DNA from 3 places in the Mesorhizobium sp. CNPSo 4671 genome. Region 2 is predicted to be linked to each of the others. Evidence: riboswitches for the same ligand, from Rfam matches in the RefSeq annotation. Region 2 holds a riboswitch; each other region holds the start of a gene.

Region 1 (10,334 bases), on a different contig from region 2:
CGAGAAACCCTTGACCACGGTGAGGTCTCCAAAGCTCTTCTCGATGTTCTTCGCTTCGATCACCAGCTTGCCGGATTCGGCGGCGTCGCTCGCCACCATGGTCGCGTTGCCTTCGGCACCGCGATGGCCGCGGAAGCGCTGGCGCATGGTCTGCAACTCGCCCAACCGGCGCATGTTGCGCTTGCGCCGCGCCGTCACGCCGTAGCGCAGCCAGTGTTCCTCGCGCACGATCTGGCGGCCGAGCTTGTGCTGTTCGCGCTCTTCCTCTTCCAGAACCAGGTCGCGCCATTCCTCGAAATGGCCGAAACCCTTGTCCAGCCTGCGGGTCTGGCCCCGGTCGAGCCAGACAGTGGCGCGCGACACGCGCTCGAGAAAGCGGCGGTCGTGCGAGATGACGATGAGCGCCGATGAGGTGCGCACGAGCTCCTCTTCGAGCCATTCGATGACGGACAGATCAAGATGGTTAGTTGGCTCATCAAGCAGCAGAATGTCTGGCTCCGGCGCCATGACACGGGCCAGGGCGGCGCGCCTCGCCTCGCCGCCGGAGAGATCGCCCGGCCGCTCCTCACCGGTGAGACCGAGATGCTCCATCAGATAGCTGGCGCGGTACGGATCGTCGGCAGGCCCCAGCCCCGCCTCGACATAGGCGCGCACGGTGGCGAAACCGTCCATGTCTGGCATTTGCGGCAGATAGCGGACGGTCGCCGAAGGCTGACGGAACACCTCGCCCTCCTGCGGTTCGATCAGGCCGGCGGCGATCTTGAGCAGCGTCGACTTGCCGGATCCATTGCGACCGACCAGGGCAATCTTGTCGCCGGCCGAAGCCGTCAAGGCGGCGCCATCGAGCAGCGGCGTGCCGCCGAAGGTCAGTTTTATCCCGTCGAGATTGAGAAGGGGCGGGGCCATGTCAGCTTTCAGGTAGTGGATACGGATGCGCGAGCAGCAGTGCGCGGCCGTGGCCGAGCGCGATCTCGAGGCGGCCCCGAACCTCGTTGGAGATGGTCAGTGACGAACCGAAGGCCACCTCGACCTGGTTCAGCGGCCATTTCGCGCCGGTGACGGTCAGGCCGGCAAGCTCGGAAAAACCGAGGATCGAAAACAGCGTGCCGTCGGCATAGTCGAAGCCGGCCGTTCCCAACAGCAGGGGGATACCTTCCTGGGCGCCGCTGGTCAGCAGCACATCCGTTCCGGCCTCGGCCAGCCGCAGGCCGAGCGCCAGATGCAGGAAGGCGTGGTCGGCACGCTTGCCGCCGAACGCACCCGCCAGCACAAGACGAGTCGCGCCGCGCTCGAGGGCTGCGGCGACCGCCAGTTCGCCGTCGGTCTTGTCCTTCTCCGCCGGGAAGGTCCGGCGAGGCACGGCGGCGAGGTCGGCGGGGAGATCGGCCGGAACCGAATCGAAATCGCCCACCCACAGTTCCGGCACAAGGCCGAGCAGCCGCGCATGGCCGATGCCGGCGTCGGCGGCAATGACGCGCGAGCCTTCGACATGGCGGTCGAGCCGGGGCGTGCGGATGAGATCGCCGCCAAGCAGGATGGTGAATGTGCTCATATCTGGTGGCCTGTACCAGCCCGGCAGCGGAAACGGAAGGCCGGCAAACTGCCACTTGCGCGGTTCCTCGGCCGGGCCTATGTGTCGAAACGCTCTAACGGGGTGCCGGACGCGATCTTCGCGGACCGGCTGAGAGGCAATCTCGCCAACCCGCTGAACCTGATCCGGTTTGTACCGGCGGAGGGATTAGACGTTTCGGACAGTCCGACGCCTCAATTCCTTTCAATTCGAACGAAGGAGGCGCCGATGCGCACGCTTTTATACTCTCTTGTTTCCGCCATGGTCGTGGCGCTATCCGGGCCGGCCTTGGCCAAGGACAAGCTCACCGTCTACACCTATGAGAGCTTCACCGCCGACTGGGGTCCCGGCCCCGTGGTGAAGAAGGAATTCGAGGCCGAATGCGGCTGCGATGTCGAGTTCGTCTCGGTCGCCGATGGCGTGGCGCTGCTCAACCGCGTCAAGCTCGAAGGGGCGTCGACCAAGGCCGATATCGTGCTCGGCCTCGACACCAATCTCACCGCCGATGCGAAGGCCAGCGGGTTGTTCGCACCGCATGGTGCGGTCTCCGATGTCAACGTGCCGGGCGGCTGGACCGACGATACGTTTGTGCCCTTCGACTACGGCTATTTCGCTGTCGTCTATGACACGCAGAAGCTGAAGACGCCGCCCAAGAGCCTGAAGGAGCTGGTCGAAGGCAGTGCCGACGACAAGATCGTCATCCAGGATCCGCGCACCTCAACACCCGGCCTCGGCCTGCTGTTGTGGGTGAAGTCGGTGTATGGCGACAAGGCGCCGGAAGCCTGGGCCAAGCTCAAGACAAAGGTGCTCACCGTGACGCCGGGCTGGAGCGAGGCCTATGGCCTGTTCACCAAGGGCGAGGCGCCGATGGTGCTGTCTTACACAACATCGCCGGCCTACCACATGGTCGCGGAGAACACGCAGCGCTACCAGGCGGCTTCCTTCGAGGAAGGCGAGTATCTGCAGATCGAGGTCGCTGGCATCACCACGACCGGCGCCAAGAACCCGTTGGCGGCAAAATTCATCGCCTTCATGACCGGCCCGAAATTCCAGGATGCCATCCCCGAGACCAACTGGATGTTCCCGGCTGGAAAGACCGACAAGCCGCTCAACCCGGCCTTCGACAAGCTGGTCAAGCCGACCAAGACCTTGCTGTTCAGCCCCGAAGAGGTCGCGGCCAACCGCAAGGCCTGGGTCGATGAATGGCTGGCGGTGATGAGCAAATAGGCAACGCGATGGCGCCGGCGCGTCCAACGGATCCCCGCATTACCGCCGGCATCATCGCCCTTGCCGCAATCGCGCTGCTGATCGGCGGCGCGTTTGCCGGGCTACTGGTCGAGGGCGCCCACGACTTCTCGGGCGCCTGGGCAGCCTTCGATTCCTACCTGCTACGGGTCGTGCGCTTCACGCTCTGGCAAGCAATCCTTTCGACTCTGCTTTCTGTCGGGCCGGCCCTGTTTGTAGCACGCGCGCTGTCGCGGCATCCGCGTTTTTTCGGCCGCGCTTTCATCCTGCAGCTCTTCGCCGTGCCGCTGGCGCTGCCGGCGATCGTCGCGGCGCTTGGCATCCTGGCGCTTTACGGCCGCGCCGGCTATTTTGCCGGCCTGTTCAGCGCCGTCGGCGGCCAGGGCTGGCCAGGTATCTATGGCCTGTCCGGCATTCTCGTCGCCCACGTCTTCTTCAACCTGCCGTTGGCGACGCGGCTGTTCCTCGAGGCGCTGCAGACCATTCCTGCCGACCAGTGGCGGTTGGCCAGCCAGCTTGGCATGGGCGCGCGGCCGGCGCTCCGGCTGATCGAGTGGCCGACGCTACGCGCTGCTTTGCCCGGCGTCGCCGGGCTGGTTTTCATGCTCTGCATCACCTCCTTCACCATCGTTTTGACGCTGGGCGGTGGGCCGGCCGCGACGACGCTGGAGGTCGGCATCTATCAGGCGCTGCGCTTCGATTTCGATCCGGCGCGTGCCGTCGCCCTGACAGTGCTGCAGATCGCCTTGACCTTCATCGTGGTGCTGGCGCTGACGCGGCTTGGCGCCAATGTCGTCGGCGATACCAACCTGCCGGTGGCGCCGCGCCGCTATCTCTCCGTCAACGGGACCGAGACCACAGTGAACGCCACGCTGATCGTGCTGGCGCTGCTGTTCGTCGTCGGGCCGATGGCCGCGACCGTAGTTGCGAGCTTGGGCGCCGACCTCGGCCGGCTTGCCGGCGAGGCGACTGTCCGGCAAGCGACGCTGACCAGTGCGGTGCTCGCCTTCCTGTCGGCGCTGCTTTCGGTGATGCTGTCGCTGGCATTGACCATGGCGCGTAGGGCGCTGGCGCTGAGCCGCCGCGCCAGTCCAAGGACATTGCTCGAACATGCAACGGATACCGGCGCCGGCTTTGTCCTGGTCGTGCCGCCGATCGTCATCGGCGCCGGCTGGTTCCTGTTGCTGCGCCACGTCGGCGACGTCTTTGCCATCGCGCCGGTCATGGTCGTTACCGTCAATGCGGTCATGGCGATGCCCTTTGCATTGCGTGCCGTTCGCCCTGCCTATGACGCGGCGAGCGAGCGTCATGAGCGGCTCTGCGCGCAACTCGGGATCTCCGGCTGGGCGAGGCTACGGCTGGTCGACTGGCCATCCCTGCGCCGTCCGCTCGCCACAGCCTTTGCTTTCGCCATGGCGCTGTCGCTTGGCGATCTCGGCGTCATAGCGCTGTTCGGCAGTGATTCCGTGCAGACCTTGCCTTACCTTCTCCTGGCGCGCATGGGCAGCTACCGCACCGAGGACGCCGCCGGCCTGGCGCTGTTGCTTGGCCTGGTCTGCCTCGCATTGGTGCTGGCTGCGGATTGGCTGGGAAGGGAAAAGGTCCGTAATGTCTGACGGGGCGGTGGACAGGAAGGGCGTTTCGGTACGGCTGGATAAGGTCTCGTTCAGCTATGGCGAGGCGCCGCTCGCCTTCGATGTCGCGTTCGCCGCGGCGGAAATCACCGCCATTATGGGGCCGAGCGGTTCGGGAAAGTCGACGTTGCTCAACCTGGTCGCCGGCTTCGAGACGCCGCAGTCCGGCCGAGTGCTGATCGGCGAGGCCGATGTCGGCGCCGCGCCGCCAGCTGCGCGGCCGGTGTCGATGGTGTTCCAGGAAAACAATCTCTTTGCCCATCTTTCAGTCGAGCAGAATGTCGGGCTCGGCCGCTCGCCATCGCTGCGGCTGACCGAAGCCGATCGAAGCGCCATCGCCGAGACGTTGAAGCGCACCGGCCTTGCCGGCAAGGAAAAACGCCTACCGCGCGAACTGTCCGGTGGTGAGCGCCAACGCGTCGCCCTGGCGCGTGTGCTGGTGCGCGATCGCCCGGTGCTTCTGCTCGACGAGCCCTTTGCCTCGCTCGGACCCGCCTTGCGCGACGACATGCTCGATCTGGTTGCCGGCTTGCATGCCGAACGTGGTATGACAGTGCTGTTCGTCACGCATCAACCTCAGGATGCCCACCGAATCGGCCAGAACGTGGTGTTTCTGGACAATGGTGCAGTCGCCGCCACCGGCAGCGCGGACGATTTCTTTGCCGGGGCGGGGCCAGAGGTGTTCCGGCGCTACGTCGGTGAAAGTGCCGGGAATGCGGTATCACGAGATATTGCCCGGAAGCCGACATAATTTACGGTCAAACCGACTACAGGCGATGGGGCGCTTGCTTGCCATGGCAGAAGTAGTGTGGCTAGGTCCGCCCTACTGGTCGGCACAAGCCGTGATTTGCCTACAGCATCCGCCGCACGCCCCGAGGGACGCGCGACGGATGCTGTAGAAGTTTGTTTTTAGCGCATGATGGGTTCCGAGGATCGCCCCCGATTTTCGTGGTCATGCGCCGGGACCTGAAAGGAAGCCGTTCTGGCGATCGGCGTTGACAAGCTACGAATGAACCCCCTGGCGCGCTTTCTGGCGCTGGCCGGCTTTGCCGTGGCCTTGGCAAGCTGCCAGATGTTCACGCCTCCGGAAGTCCAGGAGTCCGGCTTCCAGCCGTCCGACAGGCCGATCACGGTCGACAATGTCGGCGCCAACAACAAGCTTGCCGAACTCGCCAAGGCGCAGCATCCGCGCATCCTGGCGACCTATGGCGGCGAGTATTCCGATCCCAAGCTCGAGCGCATGGTTGCCAAGGTGGTCGGCAATCTGACCGTGGTGTCAGCGAACCCGACCCAGACCTATCGCATCACCATTCTCAATTCGCCGAACGTCAACGCTTTCGCACTGCCGGGCGGCTATCTCTACATCACGCGCGGCCTGCTGGCGCTCGCCAATGATTCGTCGGAACTCGCCGCCGTCATCGCGCATGAGATGGGCCACGTCACCGCCAATCACGGCCTGCAGCGTCAGCAACTGGAGGCCGAGGAAGGCCTGGCGACCAAGGTGGTCTCGGATGTGCTCGGCGACAGCCCGACCGCCAAGGCGGCATTGATCCGCGGCAAGCTCAGGCTGGCGCAGTTCTCGCGCAACCAGGAGCTGGAGGCGGATGCCATCGGCATCAAGTCGATCGGCGAAGCCGGCTACGATCCCTATGCCGCTGGCCGCTTCCTGCAATCGATGTCGGCCTATACCGACTTCCGCTCGATCAGCGGTGCCACCGATGCCAGCCTCGACTTCCTGGCGACGCACCCCAACACGCCACAGCGTATCGACCTGGCGCAGCGTCACGCCCGCCAGTTCGGCATGCCCGGGGTCGGCACGCGCGACCGCGATTCTTTCCTCGCCGGCATAGACGGCCTGCTCTATGGCGATACGCCGGAAGAAGGCTATGTGCGCGGCGAGACCTTCCTGCATCCGGGCCTCGGCGTCTCCTTCACGGTGCCGGACGGTTTCATCATCGACAATTCGGCGGCGGCGGTGACGGCGACGGGGCCGGGCGACATTGCGATCCGCTTCGACGGCGTCTCGATCGACAAGAACCGCGCCTTGACCGACTACATCAGAAGCGGCTGGGTGGCCGGTCTCGACGACAGCACCGTCAAGCAGGAAACCATCAACGGCAACGAGGCCGCGACCGCGCATGCCGGCGCGGAAGGCTGGCAGTTCGATATCGCGGTGATCCGCGCCGGCGGTCAGGTCTACCGGCTGCTGACCGCGGCGCCGTCGGCCAGCTCCTCGCTGGAGACGGTGGCGCGCTCGGTCAGCGGGTCGTTTCGTATCCTCAGTCCTGCGGAAAAGGCGGCCTTGAAGCCGCTGCATATCCGTGTGCTCACCGTGCAGCCGGGCCAGACCATGGGCTCACTCGCCGCGCAGATGGTCGGCGTCGACCGCAAGCTCGACCTGTTCCGGGTGCTCAATGCGCTGTCGCCAGGGGCTGCGGTTTCGGCAGGCGACAAGGTCAAGATCGTCACCGACAAGTAAGTCGGCGTCGGCGTTCAGGCCGCTGCGGAATAGTCAGTTTCGACACTGCTTGTGCGGCGATGGCGTGGCTCATCCGGCAGTATTGCCACCGCCGGTATTGCCACCGCCGGTGTTGTGGTCGTGGTCGCCGCTATTGCCGCCACGCCAGGGCGCTGATCCGGTTTCGCCTGGCACTATCGGAGCCTTTGGTTTGCCGATCTTCGGCGGCGGCGCTTTTGGCACAGGTGTACGGATCACCTTTATCTTAGTGATGATTTTCGTCACCACCTTGGGCGTGCACGCCGCGACCGTCAGCGTGCTTGGCCCGGGCGAAAGACCGAGAACGCCCATCGAATAGGCCTCTTGCCGCTCGATGCCGGCCTTGAGGAAAGCCAAGGCACGGGCCGGATCGGCGGGCACGCCATTGCGGCCTTCCTTGAAGATCATCGCAAGATCATTCATGGCGCCGATATGCCCCATCGCTGCTGCCGTGAGCATGAGGTCAAGCCCTTTGCCGGTATCGCGCTGGACGCCGACGCCATTGAACAGGGCGCGGCCCCACGCGCTCATGGCGTAGGGGTCGCCCCTGTCGGACGCTTGCGAATAGAGACCATTCGCTTGCGTGGCATCCACGGGCATCCCTATTCCCGAGGAGGCGAGGTAGCCGAGCTCGTAGACGGCGCGGACGTGTCCCTTGTCGGACGCTTCCTGGATGGCCTTCCTGGCCTCGTCGATGTTGCCGGCGGCCAGCAGCGCCCGCCCGAGTTCGTAACGGAAGCGGGCGACATCGGGATAGGCTTTCACCGCCGCCTCGCAAGCCACGACCGCGCCGCCTGCAATCTCGTTCGGTAACCGGCCGGGGCCGACGCCTTGCAGGTCGAGCGGCTCGCCGGCGGCCTGGTCGCAGGGGTCGACGCTCGGCGACAGCTTCGTCGTCGCCTGTTTGGACGCGTCGCCGGCGCGGATCTGAAAGCCAATCTCGACGGGAGCCGCCGAGCCGATCTGCGGCTCGTAGCGCAATTGGCCGACTTCAGCGGCCATCAGGCTCGACTGTGGCGACAGGACGCGATCCGGCAGGGACAGCGTTCCAACTGCCGGATAGCCGGCGAGTTTGAGGCTGGTCGAAACATCCTTGGCCGGAAAATCCAGCTTCAGCGCAACCGGTCCGACGCCGACCGGGACGCTGATGTCGCGATTCTCGATAGCTTCGGCGGCCGCGGCGGCCTGGATACCGCGCTCCGCCACTTGCTGGCTTTGCTGGGCGTCGGGCGCCGGCGGCGCCGGTTGCTCCGCCTTGCGCATCAGCACGACATCGTCGATCAGCGAGGAATTCTCCCACGGAACCTGCCTGCCATTGGTCGCCTTGACCACGTCGCGGCGCACGGCCGCCATGACGGCGCGGATTTCCTGGTTCGGCGCCAGCGCGCGGCGGGAAAAGGCCGATGAGAAGGGGCTAAGATCGCCGGACCCGTCATAAGCGACAGCGCCGGGCTCGGTGGCAAAGGCAATCAGCGCATTCTGCGAGCCGGTTACCTGCGCGAGCCCGGTGCCGCCGGAGACGATCAACTGGTCGCGCAGCCAGTAGTCCTTGCGCGGGAACGGATCGTTGCGGCAGGCATCGAGGATGATCATCTGGATCTTCGACTTCGTGCGCAATTGCTGCAGCACGTCGTCAAGCCTGATTGTCTGGACCTCCATGTCGGCCGCATCCTTCAGCGACGCATCGACCGGGATCAGGAAATTCTCGCCGCCGATCTGAAAGCCGTGGCCGGAATAATAGACGACGGCGAGATCGGCACCGTCGGCGGCGGCCAGATAGTTGCGGAACTTCTCTTCGAATTGGAGCTTGGTCACGTCCTTGGCGACGAACACGTCGAAGCCGGCCTGCCGGAACGTGTTCGAAACGTCCTCGGCGTCCTTGTCCGGATTCTTGAGCGCCGGGATTTGCTGGTACTGCGAATTGCCGATCACCAGCGCAATCCTTCGATCGGCGCGAGCGTCGAGCGTCGAGAGGCTCATGATAATCAAGGCCGCAAGGAACGAGTAGCGTTTCAGCATGGCAAAACCCACCTTTGTTATGGTCTGGTAGCCCAAAGAGGCTTTTTGCCATGCCTGGATCTTTTAGAGAAATCACAATCCGCAAGCTTAAAAAGAATAGAATCCCCCGCTACAGCGACATATTTTATTTAAGATAAATCTTATATTTTAAATCTCGAATCGTTCTATTGCCGTCAGGCGGCCGTCGCCAGAAATTCCGGGTTCTGTTTCACCAGCGCCAGCTTCAGCTTTTCCATGGCGCGCGCCTCGATCTGGCGGACGCGTTCCTTGGAAATGCCCAGCGTTTCGCCGAGGGCTTCGAGCGTGGCGCCTTCGTCGGTCAGCCGGCGTTCCTCGATGATGCGAAGCTCCCGGGCGTTGAGGGCAGCGAGAGCCGCTTTCAGCCAGAGGGAACGACGCGCGACATCGATCTTGTCGCCGACGATCTCGTCGGGCAGGGGGTCGTCCGAAACCAGGAAATCCATCCGCTCGGTGGCGCCCGCATCATCGGCAAGCGGCGCGTTCAGGGAGGAGTCGGGCGCGGACAGCCGTGAATCCATCATCGCCACATCAGCCTCGGAGACACCAAGCGCAACCGACACCTCGTGGTAGAGCGCTGTGTTGGAGAGCGGCTCCGCGCCATTCGCCAGCCGGGCGCGCAGGCGTCGCAGATTGAAGAACAGGGCTTTCTGCGCCGAACTCGTTCCGCCGCGCACGATCGACCAGTTGCGCAGGATGTAGTCCTGCATAGAGGCGCGGATCCACCATGTCGCATAGGTCGAAAACCGCACTTCGCGCTCGGGCTCGAAGCGGGCGGCGGCCTCCAGCAGGCCGACATGGCCTTCCTGGATCAGGTCGCCAAGCGGCAAGCCGTAATGACGGAATTTCGAGGCCATGGAAATGACCAGCCGCATATGGGCGACGGTGATGCAGTGCAACGCGTTCTGGTCGTTGTCTTCCTTCCAGAGCAAGGCCAGCCGATGTTCCTCATCGCGTTCGAGGTAGGGAGCCTTCATTGCCGCGCGGACCATGATCCGTCCTGCCGTGTCTTCCATCATGAGGCGCTCCCCTGGCTCAGGCGATATAGCCGACGTTACGAACTGGCAGGGCACCGGTTGAAATTGCGGCGTCGCGCCCTAGAACAGCCAAAACTGCCATGCGCGAGAAAGGTTCCGCTGGCGCGGGCAGGCGAGCGATGCCGTCCGGGCGATTTCGATGCGGTTGCCGGGAGTCCTCAAACGCTGCGAAAAATCGCTTTTGGAGAATTTGGTTTCTGGACTTCTTTGTTTTTGAAATCTGGTTCCTTATTCTTTCGACCGGCATCTGTCATTTTCCAGTCCTCACAACAAGCCTGACATCAGGCCAAGGACGGGATCACAAAAAAATGAAA
Region 2 (10,334 bases):
GTGACGTTCTGCCCGTCCCTGAGGATCGTGATCTCGTCGGCAATCGTCATGATTTCAGTCATACGGTGTGACACGTAGATGATTGCCGTGCCGACGGTCGTCAATTTGCGCAGCATGCCAAAGAGCGTGTCCACTTCCTGCGCGCTCAGCGATGATGTCGGCTCGTCGAGTATCAGGACGCGCGCTTTCTGGGAGATTGCCTTGGCGATTTCGGTGAGCTGGGCCTGGCCCGGGCTTAGGTCCGAAACGGGCGTATGCGGATCGACCGTCAGATTGAGCTCGCCGATGATCGAGGCTGCAAGTTCGTTCTCGCGGCGTTGGTCAACCAACATGCCGAACCGCCTTGGCTCTCGCTTCAGGAAGATGTTCTGCGCAACCGAAAGCGTGGGGATCAGGCTGAGCTCCTGGAAGATCATCTCGATTCCGAGGCGACGCGAATTTTCCGGGGAAATGGTCAACATCGGCTCGCCAAAGATTTTGATCGAGCCATCGGTGGGGGTGACCACGCCTTGCAGTATCTTGAGCAAGGTGCTCTTGCCGGCGCCGTTCTCGCCTACCAGCGCATGAATGGTGCCCGGCCGAATCGTCAGGCTCACACCTCGCAGCGCCCGCACACCACCGTAGGACTTCGTGATGTCGGTCATGGTGACGGCCGCGACATCATCATGCGCCTTCTTCGGGTCGGTCATAGCGCTTTCCATCGCTGTGCTAAAGTGGGGAGCGGCGAACGCCGCTCCCCAGGCCCTCATTTCATCGCCTTCACGAGAATCTCGGGAGCCTGATCGCCATTGGAAAGAGGCCATGCCTTGAGCAGATTCTCACGCGAAACGGCGAGCGCTGGAAGCACGACGTAGGGGGGAGCTTCCTTGGCAAGCAGTGCGTAACCGGCCAGGACGCCTTCCGCGTATCCGGCGCCGAACGGACGTTGCGAGCCGGTGCCCTTGACGTAGCCCTTCTTGGCCATGTCGAGCGCTATGTTGACGCCAAGGTCGCACGTGGTGATCACAAGATTCGTGGACGCCCCGACAGACCGCGCAGCCGACAAAACGCCTTCCGTTGGAACGTCCCATACCGCCCAGATTCCGTTCAGGTTGGGGTGCGCGGTCAGCATCGCGGAAGCTATGCGCTCGGACTCACCAGAGAAGTCGGGGCCACCGACGCCTTGTTCCTCGACTACCTTGATATCGGGGAATGCCTTAATCGCTTCCTTGAACCCGACCACGCGCTCGACCGTCGCGAACAGATCGGAGGCGTGCGGAATAAGCGCAATTTCGCCCTTGCCGTCCAACGCCTCCGCCATCAGTAGGGCCGCGACCTTCCCCATGCCGCGATTGTCGGACGACACCAGGCTGACATAGTCCTTGCCGGGCTTCATGCCGGCGCCCGCCTGGTCGAGAAAGACGATCTTGATCCCGGCTGCGGCAGCCTTCATGTAGGCTGCGGCCGTTGCCGACTGCTCCGCAGGTACGGTTATCATAATATCAGGCTTGAGCGCCATGACGCTCTCGATGTCGGCCACCTGCTGCTCGGCACGGTAGCCGGCGTCGGTGACGGCGACGATCTTGACGCCGAGTTCATCGAGCGCCTTCTTCTGTCCGGCCATCTGCGCTTTCGCCCAATCCGAGGCTGTGTAGTGCATGACGATGGCAGCCGTGGCCTTCTTCGCCTTTATCTTTTCGATCTCCTCAGGGGTCAGCTTCAGGTCGCTGGCGAGGGTGGCCTTTTCGCCGTTCGGTCCGGGGGCGGGATTGCTTTCGATTTCCTTGACTTGCTGCGTAATGTCGATCGCGTAAGCACTGGGCGTATAGGCGGCGCTAAGCGCGAGCCCAGCGATCATCGCCAAGCTGCGAATTGGTTTGCGGATCTCCAGGCTCATTTCGTTCCTCCCATGGACAAAATTTTCAATGAGTACGTCGTTGCATTCGGTAATGTATTCATTAAAACAGGTCCTGATGCAAGTCAATTCCGTTCATGTCGCTTCTCGCCCGACCGGCGCAGGCAAGCAGCAGGCAACGCTGTTCGCAACCGCTCGTTGACGGTGGCAGAGCCGTTTAAAACTCGAAGGAAGAAAGAAATGACCGAGCGAACAGATCACATCATCGCCCCTGGCAGAGTCGCGGTCGTCATCGGCTCAGCCAAAGGGCTTGGAGCAGCGTGAGCGCGAAGGTTAGCCGCTGAGGGAATGCCGCTTGCCCTGTTCGACAAAGATGCTGGAACCCTTGAGGACTTTGCGTCTTCGCTCGAAGGGGAGCACATCACGATGGTAGGCGACGTGGCGGACCGGTCTGCCCTGAAGCAGCTATGCAATGAAGTGTATCACCGCTTCGCAGGCGTCGCGTTGCTCATTGACAACGCAGCTATGGGATGACGGCAAGCTTTAGCGGCGGTAGATGGCTATGCGGACATTCTGCTACAGAACCATTCTTCTGCAGCTTCTCGAAAACAAACAGCTTGCCCTTGCGCACGCTGTCTTCAAGTGGGCTGGCATCGGCCATATGCGCCGCAATCGCACTGGCCAGCATGCACCCCGTCCCGCGCATCGACGCAGCCAGACGCGGTGTGTCGAAGCGGACTGGTTCGTGATCGGAGCGCAACAGAATATCGGTTGATCGTGGTCCCGCTGCATGGCCGCCCTTGATCAGTAGCGCTTGTGGTCCGGCGGCTAGCAAACGCTTTCCCTGCCGCAACGTGTCTTTGTCATCCGAGGCCAAGGCAGAGCCGGTAAGAACCGCCAGCTCGATGAGATTTGGCGTGACGAGACGGCATAGCGGCATCAGATCGCGCATCATAAGGCCGATCGCCCGCGCTTGCAGAAGCTGCCTGCCGGACGAGGCGGCGAGCACCGGGTCGAGAATTGCTGGCACGTGCGGATTTTCGCGCAGAACTCTGGCTACAGCAGGGACGGTCTCAGCCGTCGCCAGCATGCCGATCTTGATCGCCCCTACCTTATTGGCCTGCAGCGCAGCGCGCATTTGATCGGCCACCAGCCTTGGTGACGAACGGTGGATTTCGGTCAGGCCATCGTGCGTCTGCACCGTCAGCGCCGTAATAGCCAGGCAGGCGCGCACGCCAAGGGAAGAAATCGTCTCGATATCGCGTGCTATTCCGGCGCCCCCGCTGGAGTCCGACCCACCGACGACAAGCACATAAGGGTCATTCAGCGCCATTGATCTGTCTTTTTGATCCATTCTCGCGTGCGCGCCTCGGGGTCGTCATTCAGCGTGATGTCGGTGACCACGGCCGCGCTGTCCGCGCCGGCCGCGAAGACGCCGTCGAGCCGGTCAGGATTAAGGCCGCCAATAGCGACCAACGGGATCGGCGCAACCCGGCGCTTCCAGTCGTTGATCCGTTCGACGCCTTGCGGGCCCCATTTCATCGTCTTCAGGATGGTCGGATAAATCGGGCCGAGCGCGATGTAGTCGGGTCCGGCGGCGATAGCCGTTTCCAGTTCGACATCATCATGCGTGCTGAGCCCGAGCCTCACGCCGGCCGCCCGTATCGCCAAGAGGTCGGCGGTCTGCAAATCCTCTTGGCCGAGATGGACGAAGTCGCAGCCTTCCTCGATCGCCAGGCGCCAATGGTCGTTGACGATAAGAAGGCATTGGTGCTCGGCGCATAAAGCCTTCGCTGTCCGGATATCAGTGCGCAATCCGGCCTCATCCATGGTCTTGATCCGAAGCTGAACCAGCCTGACACCGAGCGGCACCAGACGTTCGATCCAGGCAGAGCTGTCGACGATCAGGTAGAAAGGATCGAGCTTCATGAAAACACCGCCCTGCCGATCGTCGGCGTCGACGGCACGGCGAGGTCGCGCGGCTCGAGCATTCCCGAGCTGAAAGCTTCACGACCACCCTCGACCGCCTTGCCGAACGCGCGCGCCATGCCGACCGGATCAGCCGCCTTGGCGACCGCCGTGTTCAGGAGCACGGCGTCAAAGCCGAGTTCCATGACGGTTGCCGCGTGCGACGGCCGTCCGAGCCCCGCATCCACAATCAGCGGGATGCTTGGGAAATGTCCGCGCATCGAGCGCAGCGCCGTGATGTTGACCGGTCCGAGGGCGGAACCGATCGGCGCGCACCACGGCATCAAGACCCTGCAGCCCGCCACCAGCAGCCGCTCGGCGACGACAAGGTCATCGGTGGTATAGGGGAATACATCAAAACCGTCCTCGCTCAGGATTCGGGCGGCTTCGACCAGGCCGAACACGTCTGGCTGCAGCGTGTCATGGTTGCCGATCACTTCGAGCTTGATCCAGTTCGTGCCGAAGACCTCGCGGGCCATTTTCGCGGTGGTGACCGCCTCCTTGACGGAGTGGCAGCCAGCGGTATTGGGCAGGACTTTTACGCCCAGCGAGCGGATCAACGACCAGAATTGTTCGCCAGCCCTGCCGCCTGCCATCTCACGCCGCAACGAGACGGTGACCACCGAGGTGCCCGACGCCTTGACGGCATCGGCAAGGATGGCCGGCGAAGGATATTGAGCGGTGCCAAGAAGCAGGCGCGACTGAAGGGCCGCTCCATAAAGCTCGAGCATGGTTTAGCCTCCCTGCATGGGCGAGAGGATTTCAATCCGGTCGCCGTCGCTCAACTGGAATTCCGCCCGGTTGGCTTTGTGCACCAGGTCGCTGTTGACGGCAGTGGCGAGCCAATCGCCCTCATAGTCGAGCGCGGCAAGCAGCTCCGCCAGCGTGGTTGCGGCAACCTCATGCGCTTCGCCGTTGACGATCAGGTTCATGAGCAAGTTCCTTGTCTTGATTGAAAACCAGGTCGGCAGCCTGGCGCGCCATGGCGGGGGCGAGGAGAAAACCATGGCGATAGAGTCCATTGATCGCGACGGTAGTTCCACGTGCCTCGACGCGCGGCAGGTTGTCGGGGAAGGCTGGACGGACGCCGACACCGGTTTCAACGATCTCGGCCTCGCCAAAGGCCGGATGGAGGGCATAGGCGGCACCCAGCAGCTCCATCATGGAACGCGCCGTGACTGGTCCGGCGGACTGGCTCTCAATCATCGTCGCGCCGATCATGAAACTGTGGTCGGTGCGCGGCACTGCATAGAGCGGAAAGCGCGGATGCAGCAGCCTGATCGGGCGCGACAGCGAGATATCAGCGGTGCGCAGGATCAGCATTTCGCCGCGAACGCCGCGCAGCCTGTCGTTGCCCGTCGCCGTTCCCTTGCAGTCGATCTGATGATCGAAACCGGAAAGCTGATCTGCGTCGGTGCCGAAGCGAAATTCGACGCCCATGGCTGTGAGCTTTCCGTGCAGCGCCACTATCGCCTGGCGTGGGTCGAGATGGGCCTCGCCGGGGAAGAAAAGGCCGCGCCGAAAGCGGCCGGCGAGATCTGGCTCCAGAAGCGCTATTTCGTTTTCATCGACACGCCGGTACCCTGACGTGCGGCTGGCAAACCGGTCGAGTTCGCCCGCGTCGCGCGGGGACGCGACGACCAGTGTTCCGGCCCGTGTCACCTGGCCAGGCGTTGCCGCCTCCCACCAGTCGGCCGCGCCGCGTCCAAGGTCCAGAACCGGCTGCTCGGCGCTTTCACGCTCGCACCATGGCGCCAGCATGCCGCCGGCAAACCACGACGCATTGCCACCGAGGCCATGCCGGGTCTCGACGACCTTGACCGTCGCGCCGCGGGCGGCGAGTTCGAGGGCGGTGGTGAGGCCGGCGACGCCGGCCCCTTTGACCAGCACCCTCATGATGGCGTCTGCACCCTTGCCATGAGTGGTGCACCGGTATTGTCCCCCGGCACATAGAGATCGCCGCCTTCGCGATATTTCGCCGCCATCGCTGCCATGCCTTCCTTCTGCGCCTCGGCGCGGATGTCGTGGGAAATGCGCATGGAGCAGAATTTCGGCCCGCACATCGAGCAGAAATGCGCCAGCTTGTGCGCCTCCTTGGGCAAGGTCTGGTCGTGGAAAGATCGTGCGGTTTCGGGATCGAGCGACAGGTTGAACTGGTCCTCCCAGCGGAACTCGAAGCGCGCGCGGGAAAGGGCATCATCCCTGACTTTCGCCGCCGGATGCCCCTTCGCCAGGTCGGCTGCATGCGCTGCTATCTTGTAGGTGATCACGCCGGTCTTGACATCGTTGCGATCGGGAAGGCCGAGATGCTCCTTCGGCGTGACGTAGCAGAGCATGGCGGTGCCGAACCAGCCGATCATGGCAGCACCAATGCCAGAGGTGATGTGGTCATAGCCGGGCGCGATGTCGGTCGTCAGCGGTCCAAGCGTATAGAAGGGCGCCTCACCGCAGACAGCGAGCTGCTTGTCCATGTTCTGCTTGATCTTGTGCATCGGCACGTGGCCGGGCCCCTCGATCATCACCTGGCAATCCTTCGCCCATGCGATCTGCGTCAGCTCGCCGAGCGTTTCCAGCTCGGCGAATTGCGCGGCATCGTTGGCATCGGCGATGGAGCCGGGGCGAAGGCCGTCGCCGAGCGAGAAGGACACATCGTAGGCGCGGCAGATGTCGCAGATCTCCGCGAAATGCTCGTAGAGGAAGCTTTCCCGGTGATGGTGCAGACACCATTTGGCCATGATCGAGCCGCCGCGCGAGACGATGCCGGTGACCCGGTCAACGGTCAGCGGGACGTAGTGCAGCCGCACGCCGGCGTGGATGGTGAAATAGTCGACGCCCTGTTCGGCCTGTTCGATCAGCGTGTCGCGGTAGACCTCCCAGGTCAGGTCCTCGGCAATGCCGTTGACCTTTTCGAGCGCCTGGTAAAGCGGCACCGTGCCGATCGGCACCGGCGCATTACGCACGATCCATTCGCGGATGTTGTGGATGTTGCGGCCGGTAGACAGGTCCATCACCGTGTCGGCGCCCCAGCGGATGGCCCAGACCATTTTTTCGACCTCGTCGGCCATCGACGAGGTGACGGCGGAATTGCCGATGTTGGCGTTGATCTTGACCAGAAAATTGCGCCCGATGATCATCGGCTCGCTCTCTGGGTGGTTGATGTTGGCTGGAATGATCGCTCGCCCGCGGGCCACTTCGTCGCGCACGAATTCGGACGTGACGAAATCGGGAATAGCGGCGCCGAAGCTTTCGCCGTCGCGCTGCAGCTTGCCGCGCATGATCTCGCGTCCAAGGTTCTCGCGAATGGCGACGAACTCCATTTCGGGCGTAATGATGCCGGCGCGCGCATAGGCGAGCTGTGTCACCGCCTTGCCGGCCTTGGCCCGGAGCGGCCGGTTGCGGACCGGAAATTCCGGCGTCAGGCGCTCGCCCGCCGCAAATCCGTTGTCTTCCGGCCGCACATGACGGCCGTCATAGGCTTCGACATCGCCACGCGCCGTAATCCATTCGTGGCGATGCCGGGCAAGGCCCTTTTCGATGCTGGTTTCGACAGCCGGGTCCGTATAGGGCCCGGATGGGTCGTAGACCGTTACGGGCGGCTCGCCGGCCGTCGGGTGAACAGAGATTTCGCGCATCGGCACTGCGATGTGCGGATGGAGGATACCGGGCTTATGGATTTTGCGGGAGGCAGGCAGCGGTCCCGTCGAAACGGCGGGGGTAAAGGCATTCATTGTGAGGCTCCTTTGCTCATGCATTGGAGACCCAGTTCTGTGCCGGAAGGATGAAAAGACGCTTTTGCGGGCCTGCCGAAACAGGACCTCGGGCGTGAACTCCCGCAAAGCGCTTGCACCGTCCCTACGCCAGTATGAACTGGATCAGGTTCAACGGGTCACTGCGCCGCGAAAGCTAGCAGTATCTCAGCCCCTTGCCGGGACTCCCCTGGTGAATGCGCCGAATTGAACGGGCCGGCGCCAGTTTGTCAAGCGCCTTCGGCCAGCCGTGGTGAGAGGCGACCGATCAAACCCAGGCGGAAAGACGCGCACGTATCGACAGCAAGTCACGCCTGGAGGAGCGGCGGAGCGCCCACGACAGGCGAGCCATCACCCGGATTCGAAACCCTTTTTCAGCACGGCATTTTCGGGGCTTTCTGAAACGGCGTTGCTGCCCGTCATCGGCAATCCCTCCGCGTGGACTAGACGCCCCGTTTGTTTCCCCACAACAGAACATGAAGCTGCGGCAGTACACGCGCCTCGAACCACCTGTCGCGGGTTACCTTTTCGACCAGCCATTCCATGCGTTTCATCACACCAGCCATGTCGATGAGCGCGTCTTCGTGACCGGGAGGCGGCGGCGTGTGATTGCCGGGCTGTAGATAGACGGGCAATTGCGGGTAGCGCGCCGCCGCGTCCTTCGCGTAGGCATAGTCATCGTCATCGAAGACGACGAGCTTGAGCGCCATCTGCGGCTTGTCCAGCGCCGCCTCGACGCAGGCGTCGAACGCGGCCCAATCTGTCGTCATTTCACTTGAGGGCGGCTTGGGGCTGAGCACCAGCACGTCGAGATTAGCGAACCATTGCTTCGGCACCGAACCTTGGGTTTCCAATGCAAAACGGTAGCCCTCGCCATGCCCGCGGTCGATCAGCGGGCCAAGCGGCTGGATAGCCGGATTGCCGCCCGACAGCGATACCATCACGGGCTGACCGCCGGAAAGCGCTATGACCTTTTCCCAAACCGCGTCGGGAGACATCATCTCCCAATCGTGGCGGAAGCGACTGTCCACCGCATGCAGGCTGTCGCACCAGGAACAGCGATAATCGCACCCGCCGGTTCTTACGAACACCGTCGGCAAGCCGATCAGCATGCCTTCGCCCTGAATGGTCGGCCCAAAAATCTCGCTCACGCGGATTTCGGGATGCAAGGGGCAAGTCATGGCCGGTATTCCGCCCAGGTTTTCGGCGTCTCGCTTACCCGCACGGCGGAGGTTTGTGGTAGCCGCACCTTGCACCAGTCGTAGAAGTGCCTGGCCAGACACTCCGCCGTGACACGGTCATGCCCCAGCACGTCGTTAAGATGGCGATGGTCGAACGTCCCATCGATGTAGTGCTTGAGCGAAGCCAGGTCTTGGTAGTCCCGCACAAAGCCATGTTCGTCCAGTTCGCCACCTGAAAGCTCTACTACGACGATGTAGTTGTGGCCGTGTAGACGCGCGCACTGATGATCGTGTGGCAAGGAGGTGAGCTGATGCGAGGCCGAGAAGTGGAACTCTTTGGTAATGCGGAACATCACGCGCTCCTGGTCTGGACAGCGTGGAGCCAGAAGTCCGCGTCCTCATAGTCTGTCGGGTCGGCAATGCCGGCCAGATCGAATGCTTCGCGCCGTTCGACGCATGTCCCGCAGCGACCACAATGACGTTCGCCGCCCTTGTAGCAGGACCAAGTCGCCTCGAACGGTGTTTGGTACTTTGCCCCCTCGCTGACAATGTCGGCCTTCGACATATTCACATACGGAGCGTAAAGGCGGATATCGGCATAGCCTGCGAGCGCATGGTTCTGCATCGTCTGAAACGCGTCGATAAAAGCGGGCCGGCAATCGGGATAGATGAAATGATCTCCGCCATGGACGGCAGTGGCCACCGCATCGGCCTTCTGTGCTGCGGCAACACCGAAGGCGATAGCCAACATGATGGCATTCCTGTTCGGCACCACCGTGATCCTCATGGAGTCTTCGGCATAGTGCCCGTCGGGCACGTCCACATCATCAGTCAGTGCCGAGCCGCTCAGGCTCCGGCCGACATCGCGGATATCGACGATCTGGTGCGGAACACCCAGCCGTTTGGCGCAGATGGAGGCAAAGCCGAGTTCCTTTTTGTGTCTCTGGCCGTAATCGAACGAAAGCAGGCCAATGAGTTTCTGCTCGGTCGCCACCTTGTGCGCGAGCGAAACAGAGTCCAATCCGCCGGAGCAGATGACGAGGGCATTCATGGTTTGAGTCCTTGTTTTGACCGGGTAAGGCTGCGACCGGAGATTTCTCTGCGCTCCCAGTACTCCACGAAGCCGGTTTTGTGAATGGGGTGGAACGCGATTGAGGCGCACGAGGCCGACGTCAATGCGACGCGGTCGGGCACAGATGGAAGAAGCCCGGCGCGAGGTGTCGGTCTTGTCTAATGTGGCCGTAGATGAGGGGCTGACCTTGGGTCTCGGGTCGCCTAAGCAATCAGGCGGCCTTGCGTTCCTTGAACCCCTTCTCAAAGGCATCCTTGAACGGCTTGACTCGATCTGTTTGCGCACGAAAGCAGCCTGCAGTTCGAAGAACTCGGACGGCGACTTCACGGCGACCAGGGCCTCGAGGTGCGTGAAGCTGGCTTCGGCATTGGCTTGCAGAGCGGCAATCATCTTCAGAAGCATGTCGTTGCTGGCGGTCTTGGCTAGTTCAATGGTCGACATGAAAGCCTTTTGAGTCGTTTCGGCGTCCGAACTCAATTTGGAAAATACTTCCTTCGACTGCTCAAGGCTCTGGTTGGCGACAGCGCGAACTT
Region 3 (10,334 bases), on a different contig from region 2:
GCTTCGAGACCATCGCAGACCATCCAATAGCCCGCTCCGGTTCGCCGGGCGCGCTATTTTGCATTTTGGGCCTAGGCGAGGATGTTGACGGCGCGGGCCGCGACCAGTGCGATCGTCAGCAGCGAGATCATCGCCTCGGCCATCATCAAAAGCTTGGCGCGTTGGGAAAGCGGCAAGGTGTCGGTCGGCGAAAACGCCGTCGCATTGGTGAAAGCGAGGAAGAAATAGTCGACGAAGCCTGGCAGCCAGTCGCGGATATCACGATCGTTCAAGGTCATTTGCGGGAACAGGAAATCGGATTGGGCGCGTTTGACGAGGCCGCAGGTCGGCGGCCCGCCGCGGTCGGTGCTCCAGAACCACAAGGCAAAGACGATGACATTGGTGACCCAGATGTTGAGCGCGTCGATGAGCAGCGTCTGGCCGCTGGCCCCGGCATGGCCCGCCAACAAGGCGCGCACCAGGAACACCAGCGAACCGCAATTCATGATGCTGACGACGCCGGTCATCACCAGCGCCGTCCTGCGGATCATGACGCGAAACCGGCCGACCAGATACCAGTGCTCCTGCTCGACCGCCTTCTGGGTGGCGACCTGTGTCCAGGCGGTGGCGACCGACAGAGGCACGAGCAGGGCGGCCTCCAGCGCCGGCGCCAGCCAGCGGGGCCCAAACGAGAGATCGTTGATCACCAGGAGCTGCAAACAGATGATGACGAGGACGGCCGCACGCGCCAGCCAGAAGTCGAGCGCGCGGTGGTGGATGACGGCATGCTGGTGACGCATCGAATATCCGGGATGTTCAGATAGGATCAGATGGGCGGGCTGTTCTGCCGGGGAGGGGCAACGGAGCGCCGAAACTCCCGCTCAATCTTGGTCTTGCAATGGCCTGCAAGTATACTTTTTCGTAAGCTTTGAGGTTGGGGCTGTTCGGCAAACCGGACGATGTGGTTTAAGCGCCGCATGGTGGGAATAGACGACTCCATGGATGGTTGGGCGCCGGCGGGGCTGACTGCCGCCGGCCTCGACTCGTCATCGGTCTGGCCCGGCCTGCTTCGCCATCCCTGGTATTTGCTGGCGCTTCTGTGCCTGGTGCAGATCGTGTGCTGGACGGTGGTGCCGGCATTGATCGACCCCGCGCCGCCCGGCGATGTGGTGGAAGGGTTCATGTGGGGCCGCGAATGGGTGCTTTTGACCTACAAGCACCCGCAGCTTCCCGGCTGGCTGCTCGAAACCAGCCATCTTCTGACCGGATCATTCCACTGGCCGCAATATTTGCTCGCCCAGCTGACGATTTCGTCGACCTTCGTCCTGGTCTATCTGCTGGCCAGAGACATGCTCGGACAAAGCCGGGCGCTGGCTGCCGTGCTTTTGATGCCGTCGGTCTATTTCTTCGGCTGGCCGACCCCGCAATTCAATCATGACTATGCGCAGATGCCGTTCTGGGCGGCCATATGCTGGCTGCTTTGGCGCGCCGGCCGTGGTGGCGGGCCTGGCTGGTGGCTGGCGCTCGGACTGGTGTCGGGCGTCGGGCTCTATGCCAAGTTCTCCACCGGCCTGCTGCTTGCTTTCGGCGCGCTCTGGCTGCTGTACGACGCGCGCGCGCGCAGCCGGCTGGCGACGCCTTGGCCGTGGCTCGGCTTTGCCGTTTTTCTAGCGGTGGCTGCGCCGCTGGCCATCGCGCTCTACCGCATCGATTTCCTGCCGCTGACCTATTTCGCCGACCGCGACGCGTGGGTAACCGAACACCGCGCGCGCCTCTACTATATCGGCGTCCAGCTGGCCGGGCTCTCCGGCTTTCTCCTAGTGCTGGCGATATCGGGGCTGCTGCGGCGCTCGCCCGCTCCCGAAGCTCCCGTCGAACGCGGCATTCTGGTCTATCTCGTGTGGATGGGGCTTGGGCCTGCGACCCTGGTCATGGTGGCCTCGTTGTTCACCGGCACCGGCGAGTCCTGGGGGGCGCCGATGTACAATCTTGTTAGTGTCACGGTGCTTGCCTTTCTCGGCCACCGGCTCGGCGCCATCGAGATGCGAAGGCTGGCGATCTGTGCCTTCCTTTGCATCGTTACCATGTCGGGCGCCTATGCGACCCTCCGCTGGACGGGCTGCAATGTGCGGGGGCGCCTGGACGCCGTCTGCTGGCCGGCGCAGCCGATCTCGGACGAGGCCGAGGCGGTCTGGCATGCGGCCGCGCCTGGCCGGCTCGACATTGTCGGCGGCGATACCCAATTGGCCATGCTGGCCGGCCTCAATGCCTATGACAAGCCGTCGATCTTCACCGACCTCGATACCCGGTTCGCGCCCTGGATCACCAGGCAGCGGTTGCGCGAGCACGGCATGCTGATGGTTTGGCCGGGTCGTGGCGTGCCGCCGCAACTGCGGGTATGGCTGGGCAACCTCCCGGTCAAGACCGTTCTTTTCAACTGGTCGCGCACGGCGCCGCCCGTGCCAATCAGCTTTGCCGCCATTCCGCCCGGCACGCGGTATCTGCCGCTTGACGCCGACAGCCGGACCCGGCATCCGCGCAGCTGAAGCGGTTCGATCCCTTGGCCGCGTCGCAATATCGTTCGCGCATGGCCGCGTTCGTCTCCATGCGACTGGACGAAGCAGGCGACAATGCCCATTTATTGGGAAATCCAATTTTGTCTGCGCAATTCCGGACGGGAAACCGCTACACAAATGGAATTGCCTTTTGAGGAGACGTGACATGGCGACTTCGATCGAACGCGCAGTGCTTGCAGGTGGTTGTTTCTGGGGCATGCAGGATCTGATACGGCGCTACCCCGGCGTCATCTCCACCCGTGTCGGCTATAGCGGCGGCGATGTAGCCAACGCCACCTACCGCAACCACGGCACCCATGCCGAAGCCATCGAGATCAATTTCGATCCGGCCGTGATCAGCTATCGCACGCTGCTGGAGCGCTTTTTCCAAATCCACGATCCGACGACACGCAACCGTCAGGGCAACGACGTTGGGATGAGCTACCGGTCGGCGATCTACTATACGAGCGACGAGCAAAAGCGCGTCGCCGAAGACACCATCGCCGATGTCGATGCTTCCGGCCTGTGGCCCGGCAAGGTCGTCACGGAAGTCGCGCCGGCGGGTGCCTTCTGGGAGGCCGAACCAGAGCACCAGGATTATCTGGAGAAATATCCCAACGGCTATACCTGCCATTTCGTCAGGCCGGGCTGGAAGCTGCCGGTGCGCGAGAAGGCCGTCTCGTAAGGTTTGCGGATCGCTTTCCAGAAGCAAGGCGGCATAACTCCTGTGACCGCGTGAATGCCAACTGTCAGTCGCCGCTTGGCGATTGACAGTTGGTGGCGTTGCTGGCCAACTGCGTATGCTGATTTGCTTCAGGAGATACGCATGAAGAAAATCTATGAGAAGCCACTTCTGGCGAGAGGCGCGCGGCTTTCCGACGTCACCGCCACGGTGCCGTCTTCGATTGTCAAGGCTCCCTGACCGACCGACTTATTTTGCAAACCCGGCCAGGCCTGCCTGATGAGGCTGGCTTGCCGTTCGAATGTCCCTCGACGGGGGTTGGCATGGTTTGCGCCTTGAACGGCCGGTGCTTTTGAGCCCGCAGACCAGGTCGGGCCGGCTTTCCGCGGTGTTCGTGCTCGACATAACCCCTTACACCGGGCCGCTGTTGTCAGGATGGCTTGAAGCAGGCCATCTGATCGACGCGATTGTGGTGCCGGGAATCCGCCAACGCCAAAAACATTTTAGCGTCAGCAATTTTCGCCGAGGGCTGAGACGAAGATTGCAGCTCAAACGCTATATCGGCAACACGCCGGCAAGGCTGATCGAATTTGGCCGGCCCTATGATTGGGGCACACTCGCCAGCCAGTTGTCTGAGACCAAGGCCGATGTGTTGATCTGCTTCGCGTTTCCAGCACTGATACCACAGGATTTGCTCGGCACCTTTGCCAAGGGCGGCCTCAATCTTCACCCGGCACTGTTGCCCAACTACCGGGGTCCGCATCCTCTCCACCGCCTGGCCGTGGACGGCCAGCACGCCGTTCATGGCGGTGTGACGTTGCACAAGATGTCCGCCGATTTCGATGATGGCGACATTCTCGGGCAGGTGTCGTTTTCCGAAGCAGACTGGGTGTCGCTGCAGACCCTGACCGACAGCGTGGCGAGGGCGATGCGCGCGCTGGTGAGTGAGGTGGCTCCCGCCTACTGTAAAGGCAGCCTTTCGGGAATGCGGCAGCCGGCCGGTGATTTCGTCTGGGCGCGGCTGAAGGCGGCCCACACGATGATCTCGCCTGAGATGTCGATCGAGCATGTTGCCCTGATGTGGCATGTGCTGGGCACTGTTCCAGGCATCTATCTGGATGTCGCCGGGCACAAGGTCAGGCTGGGGTTCCAGATCAGGCGGCTCGGTCCGCCGACCGGACATGTGCCAGTCAGACGATGGGGGAGCGTGGAGTTCGATCTTGCCGACGGCAGGGTCCGGTATCTCACCTATAGCCGCCTGCTCAAACGGCTCGTGAAACTGCACGCCACGTTCGCGCGCGCTCCAGTCAGAAAGTCGCCCCCTGAAATCCGGCTTTTCGGCAAGGTGGAAGACGGGCAAGCGTGAGAGTTGGCGCAGTGCGTTGAAAAAAACGGCTTCCCCTTCGGTCCGAATGGTGCTTTAACGCGCCCATCCACAGGGGTGCTCCGTACGGTCGGGGCTGAGACGGGGGCGGCAAGCCCACAGACCCTAGAAGCTGATCTGGGTAATACCAGCGGAGCGAGGCGGGCTATGTTTTCAGGCGCACAGATTTCCCTATACCCCATGGCTGACGATTTCGTCGGCGTTATCCTGGGCGCGCTCGGCGCGCTCGATCCCTACCGGGACAGGCTCAGGATAGAGACCGACGACATCTCGACCTTGCTGGTCGGGCCGCCCGAAGTGTTGTTCCCGGCGCTGCGCGATCTGTTCGTGGCGGCGGCGCGGAGCGGCAAGCATTGCGTGCTGTCGGCCGCCATTTCGCGCGGCTGCCCGGGCGAGCCGGACGATCCGATCTGCCGCTCCGACGCGTTTGGCGGACCTGTCGGGCCGCTCGGCCCGCGCAAGGAAGCCGCAATCAGCGCGGTGCGCAATGCTGCCGCCACCGGCCAGCCGGCGGCGGCGCAATTCTCGCTCTATGTGATGGGCACCGGCGACCATATGGACGAGATCTACGGCTGCATCGATTTCCTGAAACAGTCCGGCGTCTACGATCGCTCCAAGAACTTCTGCACCAAACTGCGCGGCGATACCGGTGCGGTCTTTTCGGCGCTGAACGAAGCCTTTTGCCGCTTCGGGCCGGGCGCCGGCCACGTAACCCTCGACGTCACGGTTTCGGCCAACAGCCCGTCGGCTGTCTAAAACCAGGTGCGCTTCCGCGCGCCGTCAAAGGTTATGCCCGTGGTCTTATCATCAGTCGTGTCGCGCCCGCTCGCGGGCTCCCTTGCCAAGGCAGCGCCCGCCATCATCTCCATCGGGTTGCTCCTCGTGGCGTGGGAGCTCTACGCCACCTATTCCGGTATCAAGCCGACGATTCTGCCGGCGCCCTCACGCGTCTTCGAGCAGGCGATGCTCAATCGCGAGGCGCTGATCGACAACGCCATTCCCACCATCCGCGCGACGCTGATCGGCTTTGCCTGCTCGCTCGGCGCCGCCTTCGCGCTGTCGATGCTGGTCGACTTCTTCCAGCCGCTGCGGCGTGCGCTGTTTCCCGTCTTCATCGTCAGCCAGACCTTGCCGCTGGTGGCGATCGCGCCGCTGGTGGTGCTGTGGTTCGGCTTCGGGCTGGCGCCGAAGATCATGCTGGTGGCGCTGGTCACCTTCTTCCCGATGCTGGTGGCCCTGGTGCAGGGCTATGAGGCGACCGAGATCGAGATCGGCCAGATGCTGCGCGCCATGGGGGCAGGGCGCTGGCGTGTCTTCGTGCTGGCGCGGCTGCCTTCGGCGCTGCCCTATTTCTTCGCCGGCCTGCGGATCTCCATCACCTATGCCGTGGTCGGCGCCATCTTCGCCGAATATGCCGGCGCGGCGAAGGGGCTGGGCATCTACATGCTCAACGCCAAGAACAATTTCCGCCCCGATCTGGTGCTCGCCGCTGTCGGTGTCAGTGCCGCGCTGACGCTGATCCTGTTCGGGCTGACGGCGTTGCTGCAGCGCCTCGCCATGCCCTGGGAACGGGCCGGCCGGCAGCCGGCAGGGAAGGGGGCGCAGGGATGAGCCGGCTCGAATTGCGGTGTGTACGCAAAGCGTTTGGCGGGCTCGACGTGCTCGCCGACATTTCGCTCAGCGTCGGTGCCGGCGAATTCGTCTCGATCCTTGGGCCTTCAGGCGCCGGCAAGTCGACGCTGTTCCAACTCCTGACGGGTGCCGAGCATGGCGAGGGCGAGATGTTGTTCGACGGCGCGTCGCTCGACGATCATGGCAGGCATTTTGCCTTCATGCCGCAGCGCGACGCGCTGATGCCGTGGCGGCGCATCCTCGACAACGCGACGCTTGGGCTCGAAGTGCAAGGCATCAGGCGAAAGGCGGCGCGGGCGCGCGTCGCCCCGCTTTTTGCCGAGTTCGGGCTTGCTGGTTTCGAGCGGCATTTTCCGGCACAGCTTTCGGGCGGCATGCGCCAGCGCGCGGCGCTCTTGCGCACGGTGGTGCAGGAGCGCGACATGCTTTTGCTCGACGAGCCGTTCGGCGCGCTCGACGCGCTGACCCGCGCGGCCATGCAGCGCTGGCTCGAGCAGATGTGGCGGCACCATCGCTGGACGGCGCTGCTGATCACCCACGATGTGCGCGAGGCCGTGTTCCTGTCCGACCGTATCTACGTGCTGTCGGCGCGTCCGGCCCGTGTGTTGCGTGAAATCAGAGTGCCGTTGCCGCGCCCGCGCGATCCGACCGGCGCCGCCGCGCAACAGGCCAGCGCACTCGAGGCCGAGATCCTCGACATTTTGCTCAACCCGCAACCATCCAAAGGACATGACCATGACTGACTTGACGCGCCGGCAGGCCTTGCTGCTCACCCTCGCCAGCGGATTTCCGCTGATCGCCGGATCGAACCGCTCCTTCGCGGCAACACAAAAAGTCACCGTCGCGCTGGACTGGACGGTCAACACCAACCATATCGGGCTGTTCGTCGCCCGCGACAAGGGTTTTTACCGCGAGGCCGGCCTCGAGGTCGACATCCTGCCCTACAGCGACACCGGCGCCGGCACGCTGGTCGCCAACCGCGTCGCCGATTTCGGCATCAACGGCACGATCAGCCTGTTCACCCAGAAGACCGCCGGGGCCGATTTGAAGGCCGTCTATGCCGTGGTGCAGTCCGAAACCGGCCGCGTGGTCTTCAATGCCGCGCGCAGCGAGATCAAAAGCCCGAAGGACCTTGACGGCCTGACCTATGGCGGTTTCGGCAGCGCCTGGGAAAACGCGCTGATCTCGACCATCATCCGCCACGATGGCGGCAAGGGCAATTTCGAAACGGTGACTCTCGGCACCTCCGCCTATGAAGCGCTGGCCAACGGCTCCGTCGACTTCACGCTCGAAGTCTCGACCTGGGAAGGAGTCGAGGCCGAACTCAAAGGCATCAAGCAGCGCAGCTTCGTCTATGCCGATTACGGCGTGCCCGACGAACACACGACGCTGATCTCGTCGAGCGAAGCCTATCTGCAGGCAAACCCGGCATTGGCGGCGGCCTTTATCCAGGCAACGCGACGCGGCTATCAGTTCACCGTCGATCATCCCGGGGAAGCCGCCGCGCTGCTGATCGCTGCCAACAAGGATGCCCTGACCAACCCGGCATTGATCGAAGCGTCGCTGAAAGCGCTGATCGACGGACACTATCTACGCGGAGCAAACGGCGCCATCGGCACGATGGATCCAGCCAAGATGGACGCGATCGGCGACTATCTCTTCACCGCCGGCATTCTGCGCGACGCTGATGGCAAGGTTCTGACGAAGCGTCCTGATTTTGCGAGGTATTTCGCAAATCTGGACTTGGGATGAGGCTGGATACGCATCAATGGTAGCGCCCGGCCTACTCCGTTAGGTTGGCGTCCGGGGGGGTGTCCTGCCCCCCGTATGCTTTCGGAGGCGTCACCCCGTTTGATGCCGATCCGATCTTGCCGGTTAACCCCCCGGCAATGGTTGCGTGCAATGGTCCTTCCGAGGGATCATCGGGGTGCTTGCGTTGCTCACGTCAAAAAGTGAAGCGTTTTCGCATAGTAATGAGGGCGGATTTTTCTCCGCCGCGCGAAGGCATGACATACTGGTCGACCTGCGCGAGGGCTTCTTTCGCCTTTGTGCCCTGGCCTGCGCGGGGCTGTTCGTCTATCGCGGCGTGTCTCAGCTCGTGGACGACCCGACCCGGCTCAACGCCGCGCTGGTGGCGATTTCCGAGATACTCACTTTCACCTGGCTGCTTCTGTCGCGGCGTCCGGTGACGCGTGACTGGAACCTGCTTACGGTCATCGTCTCCGTGACCGCTAGTTTCGGTGTCGCGTTGGTCAGCCTTCAGCCTGGCATAGCGCTTGTTCCGGTCTATGTCGCCGCGCCGCTGCAGTTTGTTGCGCTGTTGTTTGTCATCTGGGGCAAGATATCGCTTGGCCGTTCCTTTGCGATCCTGCCTGGCAATCGCGGCGTGATGACGGGTGGCGCCTACCGGATTGTGCGGCATCCGATCTATGCCGGCTACCTTGCCGGCCATGTGCTCTATCTGTTGTCGGCCTTTTCCTTCCACAACCTCGCGGTGTATGCGGTCATCACCTATATGCAGCTGTATCGTATCCTGCGTGAGGAGGCCCTTCTGGCCGCTGAGCCGGAGTATCGCGCTTACATGGAGCGTGTGCGCTACAGGCTGTTCTACCGCCTATTCTGAGGGCAAGACTGTCGATTGAAAGGCTGGAGTGGCCGATCCTATTTGGCTTGTTTAGGGCGGTTCGCCTGCCGGAAAGCCGGTTCCCGCATTTCCTGAAACTGCTTCACGCCTGTCGACTGCCTGGTTTTCCAATGCCGCCCGCTGGGTTCTGCAGGTGCTGACGAGCACTGCCATGTGACCGATGTCCAATCTTCACGGCATGCGCCAAGCGGGATGTCTGTCAGCAATGACACGTGTGGCGATTCCCTATGGAATCGGCTTTCGTTCCAAATTATGAAATATATCGATGATTATCGCTCTCGATATAGAATATTTTTTACATATGTATTATAGTTTTATCACTTTTATAGTTTACGATTTTCAGAAATAAATACCATCATCTGTGCAAGTATGTGCCGATTTGAAACTGAAGCTCGCCTGCCGCGTAGCTAAATTTGCAGTCGGTGTACGCCGGCTGTCTTAGCGCAACGACAACAGGAGAGTGTCATGGCTTCTACCATCAAAGCAGTCGCCCGTGTGTTGGCGGGTAGTGCAATGGTCCTCGTTCTTTCCATGCCGGCAAGCACAGCTGGGCTCAGCGTCGGCGCCTCGGTGGGCGGCAACGGCGGCGTCAATGCCGGCGTTGGCGCTTCGTTCGGCGGTAGCGGTGGTGCCAACGCTGGTGTTGGTGCTTCTGTCGGTGGCGGCGGTGGCATCAATGCCGAGGCCGGCGCCAATGTAGGCGGCTCCAACGGCACCAGTGCCGGGCTTGGCGCTGCTGTCGGTGGCAGTGGTGACATCGATGCCGAAGCCAGCGCCAACGTCGGAGGCACCGGCGACATTGGCGCCGATGTCGGCGTGGGCATGGGTGGCGGCACCAATCCAAGCAATCCCACCCAACCGAGCCTGCCCGGCGTCGTGGCGCAGATGTCCAACAGCCAGGTGGCGCGCATGAAGAAGCGCTGTGTCGACGTGCTCAGCAGCGAAGGCGCCTATGACCGCGATCTGCGTCAGCTCTGCCTGCTGATTGCCCGCCGTTGAGGCCAAGACCGCCGGGAGTGGAAGTGCACAACCAGCCGTGAGGCTTTGACAGCACTCTCCTGGCCTCCGTCCGGTCGGAAGCCCGCCACTCAGGCGGGCTTCCTGCGTGTTGAGCGCTTTCCCGCCCTGTATCTGTCTGAGCCGTCTCATTCGCCGGCAAATATCCTTTCGCGTGGACGCCATGCCGCAATTGGCGGAACAGTAAGGCTGCCCGAGCGTTCTCGTCTCGAAACACCGCATGCGGCGGTGCTCTAACCGGCGCATCAGCGCCTAATAGGAGCGGGAACCATGAGCTTGGGCACTATACTCATCATCATCCTTGTCATTGCGCTGCTGGGCGGCTTCAGCGGGCTCGGCGGCGGACCGTTCTATGGAACCGGCTACTATGGCGGCGGCGGGCTCGGGCTTGTGCTGCTGATCCTCATCATCCTTGTCGTGCTAGGGCGGATTTAGAGGCTC

Evidence for each region. Region 2 has a riboswitch for thiamine pyrophosphate ahead of thiC (phosphomethylpyrimidine synthase ThiC). Riboswitches for the same ligand answer to the same signal wherever they lie in the genome.
Region 1: another riboswitch for thiamine pyrophosphate. It lies ahead of thiB (thiamine ABC transporter substrate binding subunit); the one in region 2 lies ahead of thiC (phosphomethylpyrimidine synthase ThiC).
Region 3: another riboswitch for thiamine pyrophosphate. It lies ahead of AC04SF_RS08835 (YkoF family thiamine/hydroxymethylpyrimidine-binding protein); the one in region 2 lies ahead of thiC (phosphomethylpyrimidine synthase ThiC).

Annotation. Positions count from the first base shown of each region.
Region 1 covers NZ_JBWLUW010000007.1:193,813-204,146, forward strand. The annotation lists gene AC04SF_RS20745 (ABC-F family ATP-binding cassette domain-containing protein) at 1-906, opposite strand, end outside; gene AC04SF_RS20750 (thiamine diphosphokinase) at 908-1,552, opposite strand; TPP riboswitch at 1,641-1,755, shown strand; gene thiB (thiamine ABC transporter substrate binding subunit) at 1,799-2,797, shown strand; gene thiP (thiamine/thiamine pyrophosphate ABC transporter permease) at 2,806-4,431, shown strand; gene thiQ (thiamine ABC transporter ATP-binding protein) at 4,424-5,200, shown strand; gene AC04SF_RS20770 (M48 family metalloprotease) at 5,459-6,928, shown strand; gene AC04SF_RS20775 (caspase family protein) at 6,998-8,965, opposite strand; gene AC04SF_RS20780 (RNA polymerase factor sigma-32) at 9,139-10,002, opposite strand; gene AC04SF_RS20785 (hypothetical protein) at 10,019-10,267, opposite strand; gene AC04SF_RS20790 (amino acid ABC transporter substrate-binding protein) at 10,329-10,334, shown strand, end outside.
Region 2 covers NZ_JBWLUW010000013.1:26,393-36,726, reverse strand. The annotation lists gene AC04SF_RS29580 (sugar ABC transporter ATP-binding protein) at 1-689, opposite strand, end outside; gene AC04SF_RS29575 (substrate-binding domain-containing protein) at 746-1,876, opposite strand; gene AC04SF_RS29570 (hypothetical protein) at 1,889-2,158, shown strand; gene AC04SF_RS29565 (hypothetical protein) at 2,183-2,368, shown strand; gene AC04SF_RS29560 (hydroxymethylpyrimidine/phosphomethylpyrimidine kinase) at 2,358-3,167, opposite strand; gene AC04SF_RS29555 (thiamine phosphate synthase) at 3,158-3,763, opposite strand; gene AC04SF_RS29550 (thiazole synthase) at 3,760-4,533, opposite strand; gene thiS (sulfur carrier protein ThiS) at 4,537-4,734, opposite strand; gene thiO (glycine oxidase ThiO) at 4,703-5,698, opposite strand; gene thiC (phosphomethylpyrimidine synthase ThiC) at 5,695-7,530, opposite strand; TPP riboswitch at 7,634-7,750, opposite strand; gene queE (7-carboxy-7-deazaguanine synthase QueE) at 7,992-8,729, opposite strand; gene queD (6-carboxytetrahydropterin synthase QueD) at 8,726-9,082, opposite strand; gene queC (7-cyano-7-deazaguanine synthase QueC) at 9,082-9,780, opposite strand; partial or broken gene AC04SF_RS29515 (phasin) at 10,123-10,242, opposite strand.
Region 3 covers NZ_JBWLUW010000003.1:122,982-133,315, forward strand. The annotation lists gene AC04SF_RS08815 (hypothetical protein) at 72-779, opposite strand; gene AC04SF_RS08820 (glycosyltransferase family 39 protein) at 978-2,525, shown strand; gene msrA (peptide-methionine (S)-S-oxide reductase MsrA) at 2,701-3,219, shown strand; gene AC04SF_RS08830 (formyltransferase family protein) at 3,605-4,582, shown strand; TPP riboswitch at 4,644-4,757, shown strand; gene AC04SF_RS08835 (YkoF family thiamine/hydroxymethylpyrimidine-binding protein) at 4,748-5,356, shown strand; gene AC04SF_RS08840 (ABC transporter permease) at 5,390-6,211, shown strand; gene AC04SF_RS08845 (ABC transporter ATP-binding protein) at 6,208-6,975, shown strand; gene AC04SF_RS08850 (ABC transporter substrate-binding protein) at 6,968-7,984, shown strand; gene AC04SF_RS08855 (methyltransferase family protein) at 8,160-8,855, shown strand; gene AC04SF_RS08860 (hypothetical protein) at 9,342-9,875, shown strand; gene AC04SF_RS08865 (DUF3309 family protein) at 10,164-10,328, shown strand.